One region of the Pseudomonas sp. E1MeOHC2 genome, then DNA from elsewhere that is predicted to be linked to it. Evidence: riboswitches for the same ligand, from Rfam matches in the RefSeq annotation. Region 1 holds a riboswitch; the other holds the start of a gene.

Region 1 (7,434 bases):
GTGTTGAACTTTGAAGGTGTCATGTGGAGTCGTTTCTTGAAATTGTTTTGAACGGCGGTGCGTCTGGAAAGCGGTTTTGCCCAGGGCAGGGCTGGGCGCGCAAGGTCATTTAATGGTGCGCAGTGAATGGTTGAGCGTCAATTCAAAGAGGGGGCTACTGTTCGCTGATCGAACAAAAGCGCTGCTGCGTCGTCTTGCAGGCCACACAGCGCCTTGCCAGCCAGATACCCGAAGGTCATCCCAGGGCCAAGGGTGATACCGCCGCTTGGGTAGTGCCCGCCCATGATGCTGTGCATATCGTTGCCGACGGCGAACAAGCCGGGGATCGGGCGTTGCTCGCTGTCCAGGACCTGTGCCGAAGCATCCGTGTGCAGGCCGGCGAACGTCCCCAGGCTGCCCGGCAGCAGCTTCACCGCATGAAAGGGGCCCTGCAGCAGCGGCCGCAGTGACGGGTTGGGCGCTTGCAGCGGGTCGCCCTGGGCGCGGTTGTAAAGCGAGGCGCCACGCTGGAAGTCCGGGTCTGCACCCTGCGCCGCGTGCTGATTGAAACGGGCCACGGTGCGCTGCAGTTGCTGTGCATCGATCCCGCAGCGTGCGGCCAACTGTGCCAGGGTAGGGCCGCTGTGCAGGTAACCGCGCCGCTCATAGAAGCGGGTAGGGAACGGGAACGGCTTGGCCCAGCCGATGCCATAGCGCCGCTGCGCGGGGTGATCGCAGATCAACCAGGCCTCAGGTGGTTCGCCGGGTGGCGTGGCCGCGAACAGTGCATTCATGAAGTCATGGTAGCTGTCGGCCTCGTTGACGAACCGCCGACCGTCGCGGCGCACGGCAATGAAGCCCGGCTTTGCGCGGTCGATCAGGTGCGGGAAATGGCCGAGGCTGCCGTCGCCTCGCGGCACCTGCGATACCGGCGCCCAGGCCCCGGCGTGGGCCGCCGAGTTGGTTACCTGTGCGCCGACCTGCTCGCCCAAGCGCAGGCCATCGCCACTGTTTTGTGGCGGTGCGGCGGAGTAGTGGCAGTCGCCCTCGGGCGCGTGGGGTATCAGTTGGGCGATGCGCTGGCGGTCATGGGGGAAGCCGCCACAGGCCAGCACCACACCGCGTCGGGCGTGGATCACCTGGCCATCGCTGAACGCTACACCGGTGATGCGCCCATCCCTCAGCAGGCGGACGCCTTGCCTGTCGTTCAGCAGCGTCACGCCCAGGTCGAGGGCACTGCGCAGCAGGCGTGCCACCAGTGCATTGCCGTTGACCAACTGCAGCCCGCGACGATGCAGCAACAGGTCGCGACCGTGGCGCAGCAGGCGTTTGCCGACGTGCCAGGCCGCCTTGGGCGAACGGCTGGCGTTGAAGAAAGCGGCCATGTCCGCGCCACCGGCGATGCCCATGCCGGCCAGGCTGACGATGTCCAGAGGTGGCCGCAGTTTGTGCACCCAGTGCCCGAGCAGGCGCCCGTCAAACGGTTGCGCGCACAGGGAACGCCCGCCGCGCGCACTGCCGTCCCCCTCGTGCATGTCGGGCATCTTAGTGCCGGACTGGAACTGCACCGCAGTATGTTGCTGGAAAAACGCCACCATCTCCGGCCCATGGCGCAAAAACGCCTGTTGGCGTGGGTCCAGTTCGCTGACATGGGTCTGCGTGCGCAGGTAGCGCTCTGGCGCGCCATCGGCTTCGACGATGCCTTCGGCGATCGCCAGCGGGTTGCGGGGTATCCATAACCACCCCCCCGACCAGGCGCTGGTGCCGCCGAAGTGGCTGGCCTTTTCCGCGACGATCACCTTCAGGCCGTGATGGGCGGCGGTTACCGCGGCAGCCAGGCCAGAGGCGCCGGAGCCGAGGACAAGTACGTCACATTCCAGGGATTGCATGGCGGCGCTCCGGTCCGGTTCGAGGGGCAGTTACTTACTGCAGCGGCGAAAAGCCGGTCGGGCGCATCAACCGCGATTGCAGCCGCAGTACGGCGCCCAGCTCGCGGTTGCGTTGCGAGAATTCCGCCCAGCGCGGGTCCGCCGCCATCGCCGCGCGGCGCTGCATGCGGTCGTCGAGGCTGGTATAGCCCCACAGGTGCACCACTTGGTTGACCTCGCCGAATTCGCTGGTGAAGAAACCGACCAGCTTGCCCAGGTGTTCGCTTTGCACCGCCAGCGCGTGGCTCTGGTACAGGGCCAGCCAGTCGGCCATTTTCAGCGGGTCGAGGGTGTAGGTTCTCAGTTCGTAGTACATGCAACAGTCTCCTGGTAAGGGGCCGGCGCCTTCAGGCGTTCGGCAATAGGGCTGGCGGCGAGCCAGCCGAAGGTGAGGGCAGGGCCGAGGACGACCAGGTCGTACACCTGTTCGATAGCGGCCATGGCCTCAAATCTCCAGCGGGGTGACGCCCATGAAGGCGCCTAGCTGGCCGAGTTGGGCGAAGGCCATCTGCGGCCCGGTCTGGATCGCACAACCGAGCTGGCGTGCCCTGTGCAACAAGGGGGTGATTTCCGGCGAGGTGACCACGTCGGCAACCAGGGTGGAGGGCTGCAGGGTGTCCAGCAGCGCGCTCGCCAGCGGCAGCTCATCGGCACCGCCCATGCCGACCGGCGAAGCATTGACCAGCAGGTCGAACGCTTCCAGCGAGTGGTATTGAGTGGTGATATCGAGGTTGGGGAAGGCTGTGCCGAGCACTGCGCAAAGCGCGCCAGCACGGGCAGCGCTGGGGTCGCTTAGGGTGACCTGAGACACGCCCGCTTCACCCAGCGCATAGGCGATTGCACTGCCCACCCCGCCACAGCCAATCACCAGCGCGCGTTTGCCCGCCGGCTCAAAGCCCTGCTTGCGTGCGGCGCCGAGAAAGCCTGCGCCGTCGACATTGTCGCCCAGCAGGCGACCGTCACTGTGGCGGCGCAGCACGTTGACCGACCCCAGTGCGGCAGCGCGCTCGCTGAGGCCGTCCAGGCGCGCGGCCAGTGCCTGCTTGTAGGGCACGGTGACCACGCAACCGCGCAGGTTGCGCCAGGCGCGCAGGCTGCCGACAAAGGCATCCAGCGCACCTTCTTGCAGGTCGATGGGGAGCATTGCCAGGTCGCAGCCGTTGCTGGCGAACCAGGTGTTGAAGTTTTCAGGCGATTTCACCTGGGCGATGGGTGAACCGACGATGGCGACCAGTTCTGTCGAGCCCCGAATCATGCTGACCTCCGTGCTTGCTGTTGTTGTGCAGGCAAGGGTGACGGGGTGCAGGGGCCAGGGAAATGCGCTTGTCGGGCTTGCAGTGCGATAATCGCAGTCAGGTAGCGATTATTGGAGGTGAACGCCGTATTTTGACTGGGGAATCCCCCGTCAGGACGTGAACACATGGACAAACCCGAGATTCACCCCCGCGACCTGATCGCGGGCTTGCAAAAAGGCCTGGCATTGATGCAGCTGTTCAGCGTCGATCAGCCGCGCCTGACGGTGCCGCAGGCGGCCAGGCAGTCTGGCCTTACCCCCAGCGCTGCCCGTCGCTTTCTGCTGACGTTGGTGCACGAAGGCTTTGCCGACACCGACAGCCGCCACTATTGGCTCACGCCCAAGGCGCTGCGCATCGGCCAGGCCTACGTGGACTCGGCGCAGCTGCCGCGCATGCTGCGGCCGATCGTCGAGCAGGTGGCGCGCCAGACCCAGGAGCATGTCTCGGTCGGCACGCGCGACGGCGATGAAATCATCCACCTGGTGCGTAGCCGCTACAGCCACATCGCCTCGCTGTCGATCAGGCCCGGCTCGCGGGTGCCGATGTACTGCACCGCCGGCGGGCGAATCTGGCTGGCGGCGCTGGATGAAGCCGCGCGCGATGGCTACTTCTCGCGCAACCCCTTACGCCCGCTCACGCCCTATACGCAGACAGATAGGGCGCGGCTGGAAGAAGAACTGCAGCGCGTGCGCCAGCAGGGCTACAGCATCGTCGACCAGGAGTACGAAATTGGCATGCGTGTGCTGGGTGTGCCGCTGCTGGACCGTGGGGGTCAACTCAAGGCAACCCTGACGATCACCACCCACGCCTCGCGGTTAAGCGTCGACGAGATTAGGCTGCGCTACCTGCCGCCGCTCTACGAGGCGCAGGCGTTGTTGAAGCCGGTGGTGGGCTGATGGTTGCTCACGCAGGAACTCCGACACCTGCTTCAGGCCTTACTACTTACAGTCAAAAAGTCTCGCGTGGACAGAATATCTATTAAGGGGTACAACGATCACTCTTAACAACAAGACAAGGAATTTCAGAATGACGATCGAACGCCTGCACACGGATGCCCGCATGAGCTTGGTGGTCAAGCACCAAGGCACCGTTTATCTGTCAGGTGAGGTAGCCGACGATTTCACGGCGGATGTGGAACAGCAAACCCGCGAAACCTTGCACAATATCGAACGACTGCTCGACCAGGCAGGCACAGACAAGACCCGGATTCTGTCCGCAACCATTTACCTCAAAGACATCGAAGCGGACTTCGCGGGCATGAATCGCGTGTGGGATGCGTGGCTGCCGTTGGGGTGTGCGCCGGCCCGTGCAACGGTGCAAGCCAAGTTGTATGAGCCTGCTGTGCTGGTCGAAATGTCGATTGTCGCAGCGCTGCCAGACTGACAACGTTTCGGCTTTGCAGCAGGGGGATCACGTGTTTTCGCGAAGGGCTTTCAGGTATTTGTAAACAGTGGCGCGCCCCATGCTCAGCACGTTGGCGACATAGTCCGCGCCACTGCGGCCGTCAAAAGCACCTTCATGGAAGAGCGCATCGATGAGTTCACGTTTGCTTTTCATGTTGAGTGTATTGAGCGAAAGCTGACGTTCTGCCAACCACGCGTGCAGGAACGTATTGATCCGCTCCTGCCAGTCATCCTTGAACAGCACGTCGGGTTGAGGGATGAGCCGGCTCACCTGGAAAAAGGCATCCAATGCAGCCCGTGCCTGCTCCAGCACGGACAAATTCAGGTTGATGCACAACAGGAAGTCGGTTTGGCCCTCGGGGCCTTTCAACACGCTGGTGATCGAACGAATGTTCTGACCATTCCAGTTCAGTTTCTCGTAAGGGCCCAGGCTGGAAAGGCTGGAGGTATCGCCGGGAAATTCGTCAAGCGCGGAGTCGTCACCGAGTTGACGCTTGGAGAAGTTGTTTGCGATATGAACGACAGTGCGGCTACTCACCTCGTGGATGATCACCTCGGCATGCGGGAAGAGCAGGGTAGCGATGCTGTCTGCGATGATCTTGTAGTTGTCGAGGTTGTGCATGGTCGAGCTGGCTTCCTAGGTTACACGTGTTGGGCTCTTGGCCGTGTGCCGCGCGAAGGGTTCACAGCTTATCAGCTATCACGCACTGACCCTGGCCATTCTCTCGTCGGTTTTGCCTTGTCACGCTTTCTGCGTTCCAGCGCCAGCCACGTCACAACGCCTTCTTCGCCGCCGTCAGCGTATGGCAGCAGTGAGCCCTACCACAGCACCGCGCCGACGCCTGACCGCGCCAGCGATGTTTCCCAGCGCGGGGAGTTCTTGCATAACCTTGGCACGACCTTGAAAAACAATCCCGTGCCGACCACCTTCACGGTCCTTGGCCTGGCCTGGCTGGGCTTCAATCAAAATCGCCCGTTCAACCCCGGCCCTGCGCACACCGGTGCCGGGCTGGGCGAAAAGCTTGGCGATGCGGTGGACACGTTGAAGGCCAAGGGCGAGCAAGCCAAGGAAGCGGTAAAAGAATCGGTGAAGAATCCACCGGCCAGTTGACGTAGCGGCATTTTGATGGTCATCTGCGCGCCTGTTTCAGGTGCCCCCTGCCGCCGTGCATGGGGTGAAACGGGAAGCCGGTTCGTCATCGTGCGATGATCAGTCCGGCGCTGCCCCCGCAACGGTATGCGAGCGAAGCATTCGAGACACCACTGTGCCCTGGCATGGGAAGGTGAATGCTTCATGACCCTCGCGAGCCCGGAGACCGGCCTGAAGCATCGTTTGGCAAACCCGCGGTGGGCGGGCGCAGGCCGGTTTCCGTGGGCGTGCCTGCCCGCGATTCCTCTTTGCGTTGTTCCCCCGGGATTCTTTCATTCCTGCTTCAAGTGGAACGACATGTCCCGTTATTCGCTGTTCAGTTCTCTGCCAGGCACGCTGCTGCGTGCAAGCCTGGTGCCTTGTGCTTTTGTTTGCGTTGCAGCCCACGCCGCCGAGGCGGAGAACGCCCTGGCGCTCCCGGCCACGGACATTACCGGCACGGCCGAGGGCAACCCTCAGCCCGACCTGCGCACCCCAAGCACCAGTGGCTCGCGGCTTGGCCTGACGCCGCTGGAAACGCCCGCCAGCGTGACCAGCATCAGTGCCGAGCAAATCCTCACGCGCAACAACGCAACCGTTCAGGACGCAGTCACCCGTTCGCCCGGCATCACCTTCATCGGCACCCCCGGCAACGGCGGCACGGCGCTGTCGGCCCGTGGTTTTACCGGGCACAGTTCGACCATGCAGCTCTACGATGGTACCCGCTTGTACGTGGGCGCCGGCACGGTGACCTTCCCGGTGGACACCTGGTCGGTCGAGCGCATCGATGTACTGCGCGGCCCGGCTTCGGTGCTGTACGGCGAGGGCGCCACGGGCGCGGTGATCAACGTGGTGCCGAAGAAGCCGTTCGAAGGTGAGATCCGCAATCACCTGCGCCTGGGCTACGGCTCGGACGACCGTCGGCAGATGGCCCTGGACAGCGGCGGCTCGTTGACCGATACCTTGAGCTATCGCCTGAACCTCAACAAGCAGGCCAGCAACGGCTGGGTCGACCGGGGTGATTCGCAGAGCCTCGCCATCAGCGGCTCGCTGCGCTGGCAACCCAGCGATACGCTGAGCTTTACCCTCAGCCACGACAACGCTGACCAGGACCCGCAACAGTACATGGGTACGCCGTTGGTGGATGGGCATTTCCGCGAGTCGCTGCGCGATCACAACTACAACGTCAACAATGCCGAGGTGCATTACAACGACCAGTCCACGCGGCTGGTGACCGACTGGGTGATCAACGACAACCTGACCGCCAGCAACCAGCTGTACTTCCTCAAGGCCCAGCGCCGCTGGCGCAACGCCGAGACCTACACCTGGTTGCCAGGTGACCAGGTTCAGCGCAGCAGCTTCATCAGCATCAAGCAGACCCAGGAGCAGCTCGGTGATCGCCAGTCGTTCACCCTGCAACACCCGCTGTTCGGTCTGGACAGCCAGACCGTGGTCGGCGCCGACTACAACACGATCCGTTTTGTACGCAAGCACGACTTCGGCAACACCCTGACCGATACGGTGCCGCTGTCCGGTTCCGGTGGCGGCGAGTACATCAGCAACGACCCGTACCGCTCGCGCGAAGCCAACCAGGCCAAGCAGTTCTCGCTGTTCGCCGAAAACCGCACGCAACTGACCGAGCGCCTGTCGTTGATCACCGGTGTGCGCCGCGACCAGGTGCACCTGAACCGCGACGACCT
Region 2 (7,434 bases), 190 kb from region 1:
GGCGGTCTCAGGCAACAAGCGGCTGTCGGACGAACTGAACACCGGGGTCTTCACCCGCTGCTCGCCGTAGGACAGTACGGTGTTCGATACCCGCATCTTCAATGCTGCGCCCGCTCGGCTGTATTCATGCTTCGGGTGCCCGTCATTGTCGACGCCCAGCAGACGCGCCTTGCCGACACGCCCGCCGCCGCTGTCGAGCTGTACACCCAGGTAAGCATGGGCATCGACACCTACGCCAATCAGGCCTTGGGTGAAGCCAGACTGCAACGTCCCCATCAGGCCATAGGCCCATTCTTCGGCGTTGCCGTTGCGTTCGCTGCGCGGCTTGTAGGCATTGCGCCCACTGCTGTTGCGCCCGCCATGCTTGTACTCGCGCTGGTCGAACACGCTGCGGTTAAGCAGGCTCCAGCTACCGTCCTCGACAAAGCCCTTGCTCAGGGACTGGGCGGAGTCAGCCAATGCGAAGGGGGCAAGCCCTGCCAGAGGCAGGGCCAGCAACAGGCGGCTCATTGCCCGGCCTGCAGTTTTTTCAGTTGCGCCTCAAAGCGGGTTTTCGCCCGAGCAGGCAGGCTGGCAGGCAATTCGGCGGGCGCCGCGTCACCCACCTGGACCACCATCACCATGCCCATCGCCAGGTGCGGAATGCACTGGATACCGTACATGCCCGGTACGCTGAAGGTGTGCTCGTAGGGCTGGTTCAACTTGCTCTTGAACGCCTGCGCCCCCGGCGGCAGCAACCCCGGCACACTGGCTGCGTTGTGCCCACTCATGCTCGGCACAAAGCGCACCGTATCACCGGCTGCAATGCGCAAGTGATCCGGCTCATAGACCATCGCACCCTCCGTGCCACGGTTGAGCATCTTCACTTCGTGCACCTCTGCCAGCGCGGCAGGGGCAAACAGGGTGCTGGCGAGCAGCAGGGCGACAGGGCGCAACAGCATGGTGGGAACTTCCTGGTTCAGGGGGCGCGAAAACGCAGAATGCGCGCGCCGTCGAAGGGGTCGGTGAGGCAGTGGGCGTGCACGCCGAAGGTGCTCAGCAGGCGCTCGGGGGTGAGCACGTCGAGCGGCTTGCCGAGGGCCACCAGGCGGCCTTGGTCGAGCACCGCGACGCGGTCGCAGGTCAGTGCCTGGTTGAGGTCGTGCAGGGCCACCAGGGTGGTGACCGGCAGCGCCTGTACTTGTTGCAGCAGGCTCAGCTGGTGCTGGATGTCCAAATGGTTGGTCGGCTCGTCAAGCAGTAGCACCTGAGGGCGTTGGGCCAGGGCGCGGGCAATGTGCACACGTTGGCGTTCGCCACCTGAAAGCGAGTGCCAAAGGCGCGTGCGCAGGTGCAGGGCGTCAAGGTCGGCCAAGGCTTGCTCGACGATGGCACGGTCCTGCTTGGAAAACGGCGCCAAGGCCGACAGCCAGGGCGTGCGGCCCAGGGCAACTGCGTCGTACACGCTGATTGCGTCAGCGGTATCCGCCTGCTGCTCGACCAACGCCAGGGCCTGGGCAATGCGCCGGCGTGGCAGCTGCGCCAGGGGTTCGCCCACGAGTTCGACATGGCCGCTGCCCGGTTTGCGCAGGCCCGCCAGCAGTTTTAGCAGGGACGATTTGCCAGAGCCGTTAGGGCCGACGATGCCCAGGGTTTCACCCTTGATGACGTTTAGGTCGATGTCGCGCAGCACGGTGCTACCGCCTAGCTGCAACCCCAGGCCCTGACAGGCAAGCGGGGTTATTTGCAGGTTGGCCATGACGGTCATGGGCGCCCCCGCCGGCTGATCAGAATCAGCGCGAACACCGGTGCGCCGATCAGCGCGGTGACCACGCCCACCGGGATCACCTGGCCTGGGATCAGCGTGCGCGACAAGATGTCCGCAGTGATGAGAAACAATGCGCCACCCAACGCGCTGGCAGGCAACAGGCGGCTATGCCCCGGCCCGAGCAGCAGGCGCAGGGCATGGGGAATCACTAGCCCGACAAAGCCGATGGCGCCGACGATGGACACCATCACTGCGGTCACCAGCGCGGCGCAACTGATCAACAGCAGCTGGGTACGTCGCACCGGGATCCCCAGCGACGCCGCCGAGTCGGCGCCGAAGGTGAAAGCATCCAGCGCGCGGCGATGCCATAGGCACACCACCAATCCGAACAGCGCCACCGGCAGTGCCAGCCACACCGACGGCCAGCGCACGCCACTGAGGTTGCCCAGCAGCCAGAACAGGATGCCGCGCGCCTGCTCGGCGGTGGCCGACTTGGTGATGAGGAACGCGGTAAGGGCTGTGAACAGCTGCGAGCCGGCGATCCCGGCAAGGATCACCTGGGCATTGTTGCTGCTTGGCCCCGCAGCGCGGGCCAGCACCAACACCAGCGCGAAGGCCGCCAGCGCACCGATGAAGGCCCCCCCAGACATGCTCAGCGCAAGGCTGCCCAGCCCCAGCAGGCCGACCAGCACCGCGCCGGTCGAGGCGCCGGCGGACAACCCCAGCAAGTAAGGCTCGGCCAGCGGGTTGCGCAGCAGCGCCTGCAGGATCACGCCACAGGTGGCCAGCCCGGCGCCGCAGGCCGCGGCGACCAGGGTGCGGGTCAGGCGGTAGTTCCAGACGATACCGGCGTCGATCGGATCGACTGGGTAACCGGCCTGCCACAGATGATTGGCCAGCACCTGATAGACCACGTTCGGCGCCAGGTTGCTCTCGCCGATCGCGGTACCGGCCAGCAGTGCAGCGCACACGGCTACCAGGGCCAGGCCGCTGTAAGCAAACAGGCGGCTCATCACTGGGCTGCTTTGCCGCTGGCGAACGCTGTGGACAGGGTTTGCAGGCCTCGGAACAGGCGGATGCCGGCCTGCATGGCATCGGCGTCGAGGACGATGATGCGGTCGTTCTTCACCGCGTCCATGTGGCGGGTTACCGGGTCGTTGCGCAGGAATTCGAGTTTTTTCTGGTAGTCGTCTGCCGGGAAGCGGCGACGGTCCATGCGGGCGATGATCAGCCAGGTCGGGTTGGCCTTGGCCAGGGTTTCCCAGCCCACGGTCGGCCATTCTTCGGTGGACTCGACCACGTTGCGTACCCCCAGGGTTCGCAGCATGAAGTCGGCGACCCCTTGGCGGCCAGCCACGTAAGGGTCGATATCGAGGTCAGCGCTGGAAAACCAGAACAGCGCCGAGGTGTTGGACAGGTCTTTGCCGGCCAGCTGCGCCTTGGCGCTGTCCAGGCGGCCCCTGAGGTCGCTGTTCAGGGCCGCGCCGCGGTCTTGCACATCGAAGATTTCGGCCAGTTGGTTGACGCTCTTGTAGATGCTGTCTACTTGGAACGCCTGCAGACGGGTACCATCGGCGCCTACCAGGTTATCCTTGCCTTCACAGTCCGACGGTAGCAGGTAGGTTGGGATCTTCAGTTCGTCGAACTGCTCGCGGGTACCCACCACGCCTTGTGCGCCGACCATCCATTCGAACTGTACCGCCACCAGTTGCGGGCGCTTGCCCACCACGGCCTCGAAGCTTGGGTCGTTATCGGCCAGGCGCTCGACCTTGTCGTTCAGGGCTTTGTATTCGGGCAGTACGTTGTTGAACCACAGTGAAGTGCCGGCCAGCTTGTCGCCCAGGCCCAATGCATAGAGGATCTCGGTGCCGGCCTGGCCGATCGTCACTGCGCGCTCAGGAGCGTGGGCGAACGTCTGTGGCATGCCGCAGTTGTCCACCGTGAGCGGGTAGTGGGTGGTGGCAGCCTGGGCCAGGCCAGTGAGGCCGAGGCCAGCGATCAGGGCGGCAAGACGGGGCAGCATGGTGGGGCGATCTCCTATCGAAGGGTTCACGGAATGAACGCACGGACAGGCATCGCCGAGCCCCTTGCGCAGGGCAGGGGGCAGCACCCAGAAAGGGTGGAGATGGCCATCCCGGACACCCCGCCGGTTGGTGAAATGTTGCCGGCAGGTCTCCTGACTGGTGCGTCCTGGCCCGGCTCCAGCCTTCCCGGATGAGTTGATCCAGTGGCATTGATGGAGCAGGCTCGGCACCTACAGTTGCGGGGGCAGTTCCGTTTGGCCCGTTGCTACGGGCCTGGGATTCCCTATTAATTCCGTGGTGGAAACCGGCGGCCCGCATGGTAGACCATCGGGCCGCCGGGTGAAAACGCTTTTCAGAAGTACTTCAGCCAGGTGATGTCACGCCGACGTGCCTTCAGCCGTGCGAAAGCGCGCACCGGCAGGTACAGCGACACCGCGAGCAACGCCGCGCCCAGCCACACGCCGCTGATGCCGTCGAAGCCGAAATAATCCCCCTGGTTGTGCCCGAACAGGGCAACGCAGGCCAGGTAAAGCAGCTTCAGCACGTACAGGTGCAGCAGGTAGAAAAACATCGGCGCTGCGCCGTAAACCGCGAGGGCGCTGATCCAGCGGGCCCGGCCGGCGCGCTCGAAGGCGCGCAACAGCAGCAGGCCGCTGCCCAGGGTGAGGGCCAGGAACAGCAACGACGGCGGATACTTGGTGATGTTGAAGAAGCTCATCAGCGTCTGCGTCAAGCTCGGGAACCCGCTCCAGGGCGCTTCGCCGTAGCCGTTGAGCATTCGCAGCACGACAAAACCGAGCAGCGCGATCACCCCGGCCAGCAACAGCTTGTGCTGGCGTTGGCCCGCGTCGCTGCCACGGGCGAACCAGGGGCCAAGGCCGTAGCCCAGGGCGATCACGCCGATCCAGGGCAGCACGGGGTACGAGGTGCGCAGGCGCAGGTTATCGGAGAACGTCAGCCAGCCACGGTCGTGCAGGATTGCCCACGGCACGTGCAGGGCCGATTCTGCGCCGAAGTGCAGGCTGTCGAGCAGGTTGTGGCCGGCGACGATGACTGCGCCCAGGGCGATCAGCACCGTGCGTGGCAACCACACCAGCAGTGACAGGGCGATCATGCTAACCCCGATGGCCCAGATCACCTGCAGGTAGATCACGCTGGGTGGCAGTTGGAAGGTCCAGGCGAAGTTGACCAGGGTGAACTCCAGCACCACCAGGAACAGCCCACGTTTGAACAGAAAGGCTGAGACGTCGCTGCGGCCCTGGTATTTCTCCCCAAACAGCCAGGCAGAAAGGCCGGTCAACAGGACGAACACCGGCGCGCACAAATGGGCCAGGGTGCGACTGAAGAACAACGACGGCTCGGTGGCGTCGATGGCCATCGGATCGCTGACCTGGCGGTGCAGGAAAAAGGTCTCGCGGACGTGGTCCAGGAGCATGAACAAAATGACCAGGCCGCGCAGGGCATCGATGCTCTGCAGGCGCTGGTTGAGCACGGTGGGGGTGGCGCTGGCGCTAGTCATGGGAAGTCGCTGGTAGGAATGGATGTTAAATGAAACGTTATCATATAACCTTAATGGGATGGTCAGCAATGGGGTTTTAGAGGGGGGTGGGGCTTTGGGGGCATGGCTTGAGTGGTTTGGCGCCTATGAGATCGAGCGCCGCCCGCGCGGCGCATCGCGACGCAAGGCCGCTCCCACATTTGTTTCGGGCCAATTATTCCTGTGACATGGGCGCGCGGCCCTTTGGTGCCCACCTTGATATCGAGTCAGACAAACAAGGCGGTCGCGCGCAGATTTCACAGGCCTCACTGGCCCGAAACAGATGTGGGAGCGGCCTTGCGTCGCGATGCGCCGCGCGGGCGGCGCTCGATCTCATAGGCGCCACAAACCTCAAACCATGCGCACCGGGGTACTTGTGCTGACGGCTAACGCCCCCGCCGCCGCGAAACCCTGGCCTCGATATTCTTGCGCCCGATCAACAGCGGCGGTTTTTCGACCACCGGCTCATCCGCCAACCACTTGTACATCACCAGGCAGTCCACCAACCCTAGCCGGGCATGTCGGAATGCCTTGGGCAGGCGGCCGACCGTTTCGAAGCCGAGCTTGTGCCACAGCGCCACAGCTACTTCATTAGTGGCTACGACCGAATTGAACTGCAGCGCCAAAAAACCCTCCTGACGCGCCTGCTTCTGCGAATGCTCACACATCAAACGTGCCACGCCACGGCCACGTGCAGCCTCGCAGACCATGTAACCGCAGTTGCCCACATGGGCACCCGGGCCTGCAGCATTGGCCTTGAGGTAGTAGGAACCCAGCAGTTCACCCTGGTCCTCCAGCACCCAGGTGTGAAGGGGCAGCTCTAGCCATAACTGGCGGGCTTGTTCGAAGCTCAGGGCAGGGTCGAAGGCGTAGGTTTCGCGGGCCTGGACAATGGCCTGGAAGGTGGGCCAGAAGCGCTCGAAGTCCTCAAGCGTCATGGGGCGGATGTGGATCATGGTGGTTCCTGCAATGGCTGGACCGCCAAGTCTGGGTGGCGCGGCGCTGTCGCGCAAGGGCGACGCGCCGCGTGTGCTCAGCCGTTGGCCTTGCCCACCGCATCCATGGCGCGGGCCGAGTACACCAGGGCGGCGCCGGCGTTCATCGCCACCGCCACGCCGAGGGCTTCGGCAATCTCTTCGCGGCTGGCGCCGTGCTTGACCGCTTGCTGCGAGTGCACGGCAATGCAGCCGTCACAGCGGGTGGTCACGGCCACCGCGAGGGAGATCAGTTCGCGAGTCTTGGCGTCCAGGTGGTTGGTCTTGGCGCCCGCGCCGCTGGCGGTCATGTAACCGGCCACGGTGTCGGGAGACAACTGCTTGAGATCGCCGATGCCGGCCATCAACTGCTTACGGTAGGCGTCCCAGTCCATCATGCTCATCGTCTTCACCTTGGGGGGGTTGCGAGTGGAGCTTTCAGGCTAGACCAAAAAGGGCGGGGCAACTGCTGCCTGTGCAACTGGCACAGGCAGCGATGAATCAGATGTAGATGAACACCAGCACCAGCGCTGCCACCACCGCCCACTTTTCCAGGTAGTAGCGCATGCGGTTGCGCTTTTTCAGCGCTTTGCCCCGCTCGCGGATCTTGTAGATGCGGGTGAACAGCCGGTTGATGCCGCCAGTCTTGTCGTTGGCATCGTTAGGTGCGGCGGCGGCCGCCATCACGTTGCGGCTGAACCAGCGGTTGAACGCGGTTGCCCAGCGGTACTTGAGCGGGCGCTCGACATCGCAGAACAGGATGATGCGGTTGTGCTCGGTGGTGTTGGCCGCATAGTGGATGTAGGTTTCGTCGAAGATCACACCCTCACCGTCGCGCCACGAGTACTTCTCGCCGTCCACATCGATGTAGCAACCGTCGTCGTTCGGCGTGTCCAGGCCCAGGTGGTAGCGGTAGGAACCGGCGTACGGGTCGCGGTGGCGCACCAGCTTGGCCCCCGGTGGCAGGGTGGCGAACATCGCCGCCTTGACCGTGCCGATGCCTTGCAGCAACTCGGTGGTACGCGGGCACAGGGTCATTGCCGAAGGGTGGCTTTCGCCGTACCACTTCAGGTAGAAGCGCTTCCAGCCAGTCTTGAAGAATGAGTTGAAGCCTACATCATCGTAATTGTCGGACTTTTTGATTTCACCGAC

Evidence for each region. A riboswitch is a leader RNA that binds a small molecule or an ion and turns the genes downstream of it on or off. The one in region 1 is predicted to bind cobalamin.
Region 2: another riboswitch for cobalamin. It lies ahead of ACSSU5_RS00950 (ABC transporter substrate-binding protein); the one in region 1 lies ahead of ACSSU5_RS00100 (TonB-dependent receptor).

What each region holds. Positions count from the first base shown of each region.
Region 1 is NZ_CP196675.1:27,843-35,276, reverse strand. Features, by position in the region: gene ACSSU5_RS00145 (MFS transporter) at 1-23, opposite strand, end outside; gene ACSSU5_RS00140 (FAD-dependent oxidoreductase) at 138-1,868, opposite strand; gene ACSSU5_RS00135 (NIPSNAP family protein) at 1,903-2,223, opposite strand; gene ACSSU5_RS00130 (hypothetical protein) at 2,208-2,348, opposite strand; gene ACSSU5_RS00125 (shikimate dehydrogenase family protein) at 2,353-3,162, opposite strand; gene ACSSU5_RS00120 (IclR family transcriptional regulator domain-containing protein) at 3,328-4,098, shown strand; gene ACSSU5_RS00115 (RidA family protein) at 4,229-4,585, shown strand; gene ACSSU5_RS00110 (helix-turn-helix transcriptional regulator) at 4,613-5,227, opposite strand; gene ACSSU5_RS00105 (hypothetical protein) at 5,345-5,716, shown strand; cobalamin riboswitch at 5,738-5,944, shown strand; gene ACSSU5_RS00100 (TonB-dependent receptor) at 6,053-7,434, shown strand, end outside.
Region 2 is NZ_CP196675.1:216,567-224,000, reverse strand. Features, by position in the region: gene ACSSU5_RS00970 (OprD family porin) at 1-510, opposite strand, end outside; gene ACSSU5_RS00965 (pseudoazurin) at 507-941, opposite strand; gene ACSSU5_RS00960 (ABC transporter ATP-binding protein) at 959-1,747, opposite strand; gene ACSSU5_RS00955 (FecCD family ABC transporter permease) at 1,744-2,760, opposite strand; gene ACSSU5_RS00950 (ABC transporter substrate-binding protein) at 2,760-3,770, opposite strand; cobalamin riboswitch at 3,897-4,095, opposite strand; gene ACSSU5_RS00945 (acetyltransferase domain-containing protein) at 4,124-5,290, opposite strand; gene ACSSU5_RS00940 (GNAT family N-acetyltransferase) at 5,695-6,264, opposite strand; gene ACSSU5_RS00935 (carboxymuconolactone decarboxylase family protein) at 6,342-6,686, opposite strand; gene lpxO (lipid A hydroxylase LpxO) at 6,784-7,434, opposite strand, start outside.